DNA from 3 places in the Vibrio toranzoniae genome. Region 2 is predicted to be linked to each of the others. Evidence: predicted binding sites of a transcription regulator. Region 2 holds the regulator's gene; each other region holds the start of a gene.
The links. The regulator PurR, encoded in region 2, represses purine synthesis genes. The targets are predictions, from matches to a motif close to TNANGNAAACGTTTNCNTNA.
Positions count from the first base shown of each region.

Region 1: folD (bifunctional methylenetetrahydrofolate dehydrogenase/methenyltetrahydrofolate cyclohydrolase FolD) is a predicted target of PurR. The motif match lies at 1,420-1,439, and genes of this name have one in related genera.
Region 3: metK (methionine adenosyltransferase) is a predicted target of PurR. The motif match lies at 2,224-2,243, and genes of this name have one in related genera.

Region 1 is NZ_AP025514.1:902,408-905,693, reverse strand. Features, by position in the region: gene aroC (chorismate synthase) at 1-958, opposite strand, end outside; tRNA gene OCU50_RS04070 (tRNA-Arg) at 1,230-1,306, opposite strand; gene folD (bifunctional methylenetetrahydrofolate dehydrogenase/methenyltetrahydrofolate cyclohydrolase FolD) at 1,518-2,375, shown strand; gene OCU50_RS04060 (NupC/NupG family nucleoside CNT transporter) at 2,490-3,286, opposite strand, start outside.
Region 2 is NZ_AP025514.1:1,112,336-1,115,621, reverse strand. Features, by position in the region: gene torR (two-component system response regulator TorR) at 1-77, opposite strand, end outside; gene torD (molecular chaperone TorD) at 333-980, shown strand; gene purR (HTH-type transcriptional repressor PurR) at 1,297-2,301, shown strand; cyclic di-GMP riboswitch class I at 2,472-2,557, shown strand; gene OCU50_RS04955 (TfoX/Sxy family DNA transformation protein) at 2,685-3,275, shown strand.
Region 3 is NZ_AP025514.1:2,702,918-2,706,203, reverse strand. Features, by position in the region: gene OCU50_RS12140 (DUF2189 domain-containing protein) at 1-509, opposite strand, end outside; gene metK (methionine adenosyltransferase) at 878-2,032, opposite strand; gene tkt (transketolase) at 2,422-3,286, shown strand, end outside.

The DNA.
Region 1 (3,286 bases), 210 kb from region 2:
GACGACCTTTGGTGATTAGCTGCGTTGCTTCACCCTCTTTCGTGATTGTGTCACCAGGAACCGTAATGCTTGATGTCGGCTTAAGCGCGATGCTTGCCACAATATCTTGCCCAGTAGAGATACCACCTAAGATACCGCCAGCATGATTGCTACTGAACCCTTCAGGCGTTAATGAATCACGGTGTTCACTACCACGTTGATTAACCACATCGAAGCCATCGCCAATCTCAACACCTTTTACAGCATTGATGCTCATTAGAGCATGCGCAATATCAGCATCTAGACGATCAAAGATTGGCTCACCAAGACCCACCGGCACTTTAGTCGCAACCACTTGAATCTTCGCACCAATAGAATTACCTTCTTTTAGCAAGTCACGAATCAGTTGATCAAATTCCGGTACTTTGTCGACATCAGGACAGAAAAAAGCGTTGTTTTCAATCTCGTTCCAATCCACTTTATCAATAGAGATATCACCCATTTGAGAAAGGTAAGCTTGGATTTCAACACCAAATGCTTGTTTAAGATATTTCTTCGCAATTGCACCTGCGGCAACACGCATTGCGGTTTCACGAGCAGAAGAACGACCTCCACCTCGGTAATCACGCACACCGTACTTTTGGTGGTACGTATAGTCGGCGTGCCCAGGACGGAACTTGTCTTTAATTTCGGAATAGTCTTTAGAGCGTTGGTCTGTATTTTCAATCAATAGACCAATAGAAGTTCCCGTAGTTTGGCCTTCAAATACACCGGATAAAATCTTTACTTCATCCGCTTCACGGCGAGCCGTTGTATAGCGAGAAGTACCGGGGCGACGACGATCCAAATCTCTTTGAAGGTCTGCTTCAGTAATTTCCAATCCTGGTGGGCACCCATCTACGATACATCCTAGTGCGATACCGTGACTTTCTCCGAACGTGGTCACGCTGAAATGTTGTCCGATACTGTTTCCTGCCATTACTTCCTCTAAATCAGCAATTAATCAGAAGGTGTGATTTTATAAACCCACTGCCTAATTACTTTACTTGTCTATTTTTCATGATTTCATAGTGGCTCTATTACCAAATGATGTAAACCCCAAAAAACGAACAATTTTAACTTTCGATAACATGAGCCAAATGAAATGAATAAGGAAGGAAACAGGATGGCACTTTAACGCGGATGTTTTTATGCTAGGTGAAATGCAAAAAACCCGACAACTCTGAGAGCTATCGGGTTTCTTTAAATAATGGCACGCCCTGAAGGATTCGAACCTTCGACCACATCCTTAGAAGGGACGTGCTCTATCCAGCTGAGCTAAGGGCGCGCTACAGGAACGAATTATACGAATTCGAATCAGTAAAGCAACGGCTTTATGTAACATTCTGATCTAAGTGGGTAAAAAAAGGGCAGCAAACATATAAGTGTTGGAAATTAAACCAAAGCAATCGTTTGCTTAATGGTAATCAAAAAGATTTTCTGGAATAATGCGCCAAAAACATCAGCCACTAACTTGAATATCAATACTAAGGAAATTCATGACTGCTCAAAATATTGATGGAAAGCTAATTTCTCAAACGGTTCGCTCTGAAGTTGCTGCACGTGTAAAAGCTCGTACTGAAGCTGGATTACGCGCTCCGGGCCTAGCGGTTGTTTTAGTGGGTGAAGACCCTGCTTCTCAGGTTTACGTTGGAAGTAAGCGTAAAGCGTGTGAAGAAGTTGGCTTCGTATCTAAATCTTACGATTTGCCAGCCACTGCGACAGAAGATGAACTGTTAACATTAGTAGACCAACTTAACCAAGACCCAGAGATCGACGGTATTCTGGTTCAACTGCCTCTACCTGCTGGCATTGATAGCACTCACATTCTTGAGCGTATCACACCAGAGAAAGACGTGGATGGCTTCCACCCATACAATGTAGGTCGTTTGGCTCAGCGTATGCCTAAGCTTCGCTCTTGTACGCCAAAAGGTATTATTACGCTGCTTGACCGCTACAACATCGACTTACGTGGTAAACACGCGGTTGTTGTTGGCGCATCAAACATTGTAGGCCGTCCAATGACGCTAGAACTGCTTTTAGCAGGTTGTACGACGACGACTTGTCATCGTTTCACCAAAGACCTTGAAGGCCACGTACGTCAAGCAGACGTTGTTGTGGTTGCAGTAGGCAAGCCTAACTTCATTCCAGGAGCTTGGATTAAGAAAGGGGCTGTTGTGGTCGATGTTGGTATCAACCGTTTAGAATCTGGCAAGCTAGTGGGTGACGTTGAATACGATGTCGCTAAAGAGAGCGCAAGCTTCATCACCCCAGTACCGGGGGGGGTCGGCCCAATGACGGTTGCGAGCCTAATCGAGAACACAATGATCGCTTGTGAGCAGTTTCACTCGAAGTAATCTGCGAATGACGGTATAAACAGAATTAAAAAGCCGCAACGTTCATCACGTTGCGGCTTTTTTGATGATTACCCATTACAAAACGAGACGTATAAGTAACTTAAGATGCCGCTGTTAAAGCGAAAGTACCACACCAGCAATCGCTGCACTCATTAAGTTAGCAAACACACCAGCACAAATTGCTTTGAAGCCGTATTGTGAGATGAAAGAGCGACGCTCTGGAACTAAACTACCCAAGCCACCAATCAAAATCGCCATGGTTGATATGTTAGCAAAACCACATAGAGCGAAAGTCACGATCGCTTGCGAGTGTTCACTCAGTGCTTCTTTAGCATCCATTAACTGGATAAAAGCCACAAACTCGTTCACAACAATCTTGTTCCCGATCAGCGAGCCTGCAACCACAGCCTCAGACCAGGGTACACCGATCAACCATGCAACGGGGGCGAACACATAACCTAGGATAAGTTCGAAGCTTAGGTTTACGCCAAACCAACCGCCAACGATACCGAGTAAACCATTCAGCATTGCAATCACACTGATAAAGGCAAGAAGTGTTGCACCTACAGCAACGGCAATACGAAGTCCAGACATAGCCCCATCAGCCATTGCCTCAACAACGTTTGTTGCTCGTGGAATTTCTACATCAGACTCAATATTTTCTTGAGCGTCATCTGGACTACCCGGTACTAAGATTTTAGCCATTAACAGGCCAGCAGGCGCCGACATGAATGCCGCAGCGATCAAGTAGTTAAGGTCTACACCAAGCGATGCATAACCCACTAGCGTGCCACCAGCAACAGAAGCCAAACCACATACCATCACGGCAAACAGCTGAGAATCCGTCATGTGCTTCAAGTAAGGCTTAACCACCAATGGCGCTTCAATCATGCCAACAAAGATGTTCGCCG
Region 2 (3,286 bases):
CCTTCGTTCTGGAAGTATCCAACCAATTTACTGCGGGTTACCACATCATCTTCTACGACTAATACGTGATAGCTCATCTACACCACTTTTCTTATTTAATAGTTTCAATGACTATTCTATTCATAACTAGTAACAATTCTAGTGGTGCAGAAGATAAAAGCCATAAACATGGATTTTTTTTGATACAAGACAATCTTAAACCTTGCTATTTATCGTCCATAACAATTCAATATGGGCATTACCACTAACGAGTAGCTTTGCGCTGAGCAAATATCACGGTTAGTTAGACTGAATACCCCGGGTATACGAAAGACGATATTAGGATCAATCAAATGAAAGATACAAAAGCGTTCAACGAACAAAGAGCAGAAATCTACTGGTGGTTATCAAGCTTATTCGCCAAAGAACTCACTCAAGAAGAACTCGATCACTACCACTCTGTTGAGATTCGTTCTTTCTTGACTGGCTTAGGCGAAAATAAAACACTAGAACCTGCGATTAATAACTTAGTTGACGCACTAAACCGTCTGCAAACACGTGAAGACGCGCAACTGGAACTGTCTGCTGACTTTTGTGATCTTTTCTTAAAAACAGATAAACATGGCGCTCTTCCGTACGCTTCTATGTACATCGGCGAAACTGGACTATTGAACGATAAACCAGCAAAAGAGATGGAAGAGATCATGGCTAAACACAACTTAGTGGTTAACCAAGACCTGAAAGAGCCAGCGGACCACATTGCTATCGAACTCGATTTCCTTGGTAACTTGATCATTCGCTCTAACGAAACTGAGCTTGAAGAAGAGCTAGAAAAATCATTTTCTGTTCAACAACAGTTTATCGAGCAACAACTCCTTACTTGGGTACCCAAGTTCAACGTGAAATGTCATGACGTTGACGAATTCGGTTTCTACGCTTCAGTCTCATCTCTGTTACTCGCCTTCTGTAATTTAGACGCTCAATATCTAGCTGGTGACTAAACTTATTGCATGACTAGGTAAATAAATTCAATAGAATGTGACAATTCACCCGGATTTCAGGGTGAATTTTATTGCGAGTAACTTCTAGTCAGTCTAAAATTGTGACCGCAAACGATAAAATATGAAACATTCACGAAATGCTATGCTTATTTAAGTTCAGAGCATTTCGGTGTTAAGACAAGCCGCTCAATAGCGGTTTTTTGTTTTTTAGCACGTTAGTACCCAAAGAGCCCTACAAATTACAGCTCTTAGTTAGGTAGCTTAACGGCTACTTTATTCCGTACTTTGGGAAAGTAGCTTCTAATAGGATAAAACCATGGCCACGATAAAAGATGTCGCTCGCTTAGCCGGCGTATCGACAACCACCGTTTCTCACGTAATCAACAAAACACGTTTTGTTGCAGAAGCGACTCAAGAAAAAGTAAACAAAGCTGTAGACGAACTGAACTATGCACCAAGTGCTGTTGCTCGTAGCTTGAAGTGTAATACAACGCGCACTATCGGCATGCTTGTTACTCAATCAACCAACCTATTCTTCTCTGAAGTTATCGATGGTGTTGAGAGCTACTGCTACCGTCAAGGTTACACTTTGATCCTGTGTAACACAGGTGGTATCTATGAGAAGCAACGTGACTACATTCGAATGCTGGCAGAGAAACGTGTAGATGGCATCTTAGTTATGTGTTCAGACCTAACTGAAGAACTAAGAGTGATGTTAGACCGTCACGCTGACATCCCTAAAGTTATTATGGACTGGGGCCCAGAGAGCTCTCAAGCTGATAAGATCATTGATAACTCTGAAGAAGGTGGCTACCTAGCAACCAAGTACCTGATTGAACGCGGTCACTCTAAAATTGCCTGTTTAAGTGGCCACTTAGACAAAGCAGCCTGTGTTGAACGCATTGCCGGTTACAAGCGCGCACTCAACGAAGCTAAGATTTCTACCGATAACAACATGATCATCGAAGGCAACTTCGAGTGCGATACGGCAGTTCTTGCTGCAGAGCAAATCGTTGAGATGGAAGATCGCCCGACTGCTGTATTCTGCTTTAATGACACGATGGCACTAGGTCTAATGAGTCGCCTGCAACAGAAAGGTATTCGTATTCCTGAAGATATTTCGATCATTGGTTACGACAACATCGAGCTGGCTGAATACTTCTCCCCACCTTTAACAACGGTGCACCAGCCGAAACGTCGTGTTGGTAAAAATGCTTTCGAAATTTTATTAGAACGTATAAAAGACAAAGATCATGAAAAACGTGTCTTCGAAATGCACCCTGAAATCGTAGAGCGATGTACAGTTAAAACGTTAAATTAATTGATAAAATGAGTTTAATTTCATCAAGCGCACCTTTAGGTGCGCTTTTTTTATCAGCAACCAAAGTGAACCTAGATGCACAACACAAAGATCATTAATTGAAGCAATATCACATTTTGAAATAACAAGTGTGAGCCTCATTCAACAAAAACTTTATTCTATTCAATCAGTCACGCACAGGGCAAACCTCTTGAAAAAGTGGGACGCAAAGCTTCCGGCCTAAACCACTCGTTGGTATGGTAGCGGGGTTACCGATGGCAAAATGCAGTAACTACTAATCATTTAGTAATTTACGGCCTATTGACAATTTTATTGCAACATTTTGCTAATCTCTCGGACCTGCTTATTTGGTGGCGTAGTTCAAATACACCGAGATAAATAACATGGATAAACCGATACTAAAGGACTCAATGAAGTTATTTGAGCCCCTAGGAAAAATAAAATCACGCTCAATGTTTGGTGGATTCGGTCTTTTTGCTGATGACACAATGTTTGCTCTGGTTGTTAATGACCAACTGCACATACGAGCAGACAAATGCACAACAAAGCAATTCGAACAACAAGGGTTTCAACCATACGTCTACAAAAAGCGTGGCTTCCCTGTCGTTACTAAATATTTCGCTTTACCTGAAGGCTTATGGCAAGACCAAGAGCAAATTTTGCAGCTTGCAACCACGTCTCTGGGTTTTGCTAAAGAAGAAAAAGCTGAACAGTCTTCTGCTAAGCCGACCCGACTCAAAGATCTTCCGAATCTTCGACTCGCGACTGAACGTATGTTGAAAAAAGCAGGTATTGATTCCGTAGAACGTTTATATGAATCTGGCTCTGTAAACGCGTTTAACGCTATTAAAGAATCACATACATCCTCTGTCAGTATTGAACTACTTTGGGCGTTAGAAGGAGCAATTAATGGTACACATTGGTCCGTAATTCCACAGCAACGTCGTGAAGAACTTATAAATCGTGTTAACTAACGCTGTTAGCT
Region 3 (3,286 bases), 1.6 Mb from region 2:
GTAATCAGGAATGGAGCGAATTCAGTTAGTGGAGCCCCTTGAACAGAAGGGTATAACGCGTGCAATAACGCCGCGATTCGCATCCAGAAAATCATCGCTACCATCAATACAATCGCAAAGGCCCATTGATGGGTTGAGTTTCGTGTGATGGCCTTCATTGAGTGCAGTAGGCTAGCGTTGTGTCCTTTTTCTCTTTCCCAGCTGGCGTCATACAGGCCTAGAGCAAGAAAAGGCCCTATCAACATATAGACTATCAAGCTCGGCATAACGACTAGGTGTGTTCCTTGCCATTGGACAAGTTGGACTATGGCGATGGCTGCCGCCATAAAACACAAGCCGTAAAATGCGCTGATTAATGGCATTTTCACGAAGTCGTGTAGAGCTAGTGACAACCAATGAAAGGGTGCTGAAATGCTAACTTGGTTACAAGGAATGGTTCGAGCGTAATCCTGATCGCTGACCTTATCTTTTTTATTGTTCAGTTCCGATGGGTGCACGGTACGAGGCATAATTCCCCCTAGTTAAATAACGTCCTAGTTATAATTCCATAAGGCTCAGTGGTGTGGTTGACATTAGCGTTATGGTGTCGAGCTCAATCGCTCGTAATCGTCCTAGTTTTTGCTCTCGCATTCATTTAACTAATGATTTTAGACTAAATACATTAGGGTTAAACGTGAGCTTGATCGTCTAGGAGTTACCTTAACTATTGTCAGTAGTGCTAGAAAATACAAATTATCAGTGGCTTTTTATACTAAGTGGTTAACGGTAAAGAAGGGCGTTAGAGAAGGGAATGGCGAGTGAAAGTTCGGTAAGTACATAAAAATAAAGCCCTTACTAAGAAATAAGGGCTTTAAAGAAACAAATCGCAGTGGCTAAATTATTTTAGACCAGCGAAGTCCGCAAGGATTGCTGCTTTGTCTGTCGCTTCCCAAGGGAATTCTTCACGACCGAAGTGGCCGTATGCAGCAGTCTGCTTGTAGATAGGTTGAAGAAGGTTCAGCATCTCTTGAAGACCGTATGGGCGTAGATCGAAGTTTTGACGAACGGCTTCAATGATGATCTCGTGCGCTACTTTTTCAGTACCGAACGTTTCAACCATGATAGATGTAGGATCAGCAACACCGATAGCGTAAGACAGTTGAATCTCACAACGGTCAGCCATACCTGCTGCAACGATGTTTTTCGCAACATAACGCGCTGCGTAAGCTGCAGAACGGTCAACTTTTGATGGATCTTTACCAGAGAATGCACCGCCACCGTGACGAGCTGCGCCGCCGTAGGTATCAACAATGATCTTACGACCAGTTAGACCACAGTCACCCATTGGGCCACCGATTACGAAACGACCTGTTGGATTGATGAAGAAGTTAGTGTCTTTATTGATCCACTCAGAAGGAAGTACTGGCTTGATGATCTCTTCCATTACCGCTTCACGCAGGTCAGGTGTCGTGACTGAATCACAGTGCTGAGTTGAAAGAACAACGGCATCGATACCCACGATCTTACCTTGGTCGTACTGGAATGTTACTTGAGACTTAGCATCTGGGCGAAGGAAGTTAAGCTTGCCACTCTTACGTACTTCAGCTTGCTTTTTAACAAGAAGGTGAGAGTAAGTAATTGGAGCAGGCATTAGGATTGGTGTTTCGTTAGTCGCGTAACCAAACATGATACCTTGGTCGCCAGCGCCTTGCTCTTTCGGGTCTGTTTTATCAACACCTTGGTTGATGTCTGGAGACTGCTTACCAATTGTGTTTAGAACGGCACAAGAGTCAGCGTCAAAGCCCATATCAGAATGAACGTAACCAATTTCACGTACTGTTTCACGAGTGATTTCTTCAATATCAACCCATGCAGACGTTGTTACTTCACCGCCAACCATCACCATGCCGGTTTTTACGTAAGTCTCACAAGCAACACGTGCTTTTGGATCTTGTTCCAAGATGGCATCAAGAACAGCATCAGAGATTTGGTCTGCAATTTTATCTGGATGGCCTTCTGAAACAGATTCAGAAGTGAATAGGTGCTTAGCCATGAGAGCTCCACTTTTAGTTTTAGTTGCAAATAGTGTTTTAGTTGCAAATAGATTAAATGCAAATAATTTTAGGCGTCGCAAGTTAAGGAAGCGCCGCCATTAAATACAGTATATTTTGTAGGTGTTTCTACATCTAGACGGCCATTCTAAATTCCAACGGTCGAATTACAAGCTCTTTTTTATGATATGACATAACTAAACGTTTGCGTGCCGGGTGATATAAGCCATTACCAAGTGATATCAATGGGTAAAAATTGCGAAAAATGATGGTTAAAAGGACAGTAAATCGTTTGCAGTCGCTATAGTCGTTTGAGAGAATACCCGCGCTAATAAAAATGAAATTTTTAGCACTAACTCTTTTTAAATCGCTTATGTACTCAGGAGCAGACATGCCTTCTCGTAAAGTTCTAGCCAATGCAATCCGTGCGCTTAGCATGGACGGTGTTCAACAAGCAAACTCTGGTCACCCAGGCGCACCTATGGGTATGGCTGACATCGCTGAAGTTCTTTGGCGTGGCCACTTGAACCATAACCCGGCCAACCCAGAGTGGGCTGACCGCGACCGTTTTATCCTGTCTAACGGCCATGGCTCAATGCTGATTTACTCTCTGCTTCACCTAGCAGGTTACGAGCTTTCAATTGAAGATCTTAAGAACTTCCGTCAACTGCACTCTAAGACTCCAGGTCACCCAGAGTACGGCTACGCACCAGGTATCGAAACGACTACTGGTCCTTTAGGTCAAGGCATCACTAACGCTGTTGGTATGGCAATGGCTGAAAAAGCACTGGCTGCACAGTTCAACAAAGAAGGCCATGACATCGTAGACCACTACACTTATGCATTCATGGGTGATGGCTGTCTGATGGAAGGTATCTCTCACGAAGCATGTTCTTTAGCAGGTACGTTGGGTCTTGGTAAGCTGGTTGCTTTCTGGGATGACAATGGCATCTCTATCGATGGTGAAGTTGAAGGTTGGTTCTCTGACGATACACCTAAGCGTTTTGAAGCGTACGGCTGGCACGTAATCCCAGCGGTAGATGGTCACGACTCTGATGCTATCAACGCTGCTATTGAAGCGGCTAAAGCGGATCCTCGTCCAACTCTAATCTGTACTAAAACAGTAATTGGCTTTGGTTCTCCAAATAAAGCAGGTACGCACGACTGTCACGGTGCACCTTTAGGCGCTGACGAAATCGCAGCAACTCGTAAACAACTAGGTTGGGAGCACGGTCCTTTTGAAATTCCGTCGGAAG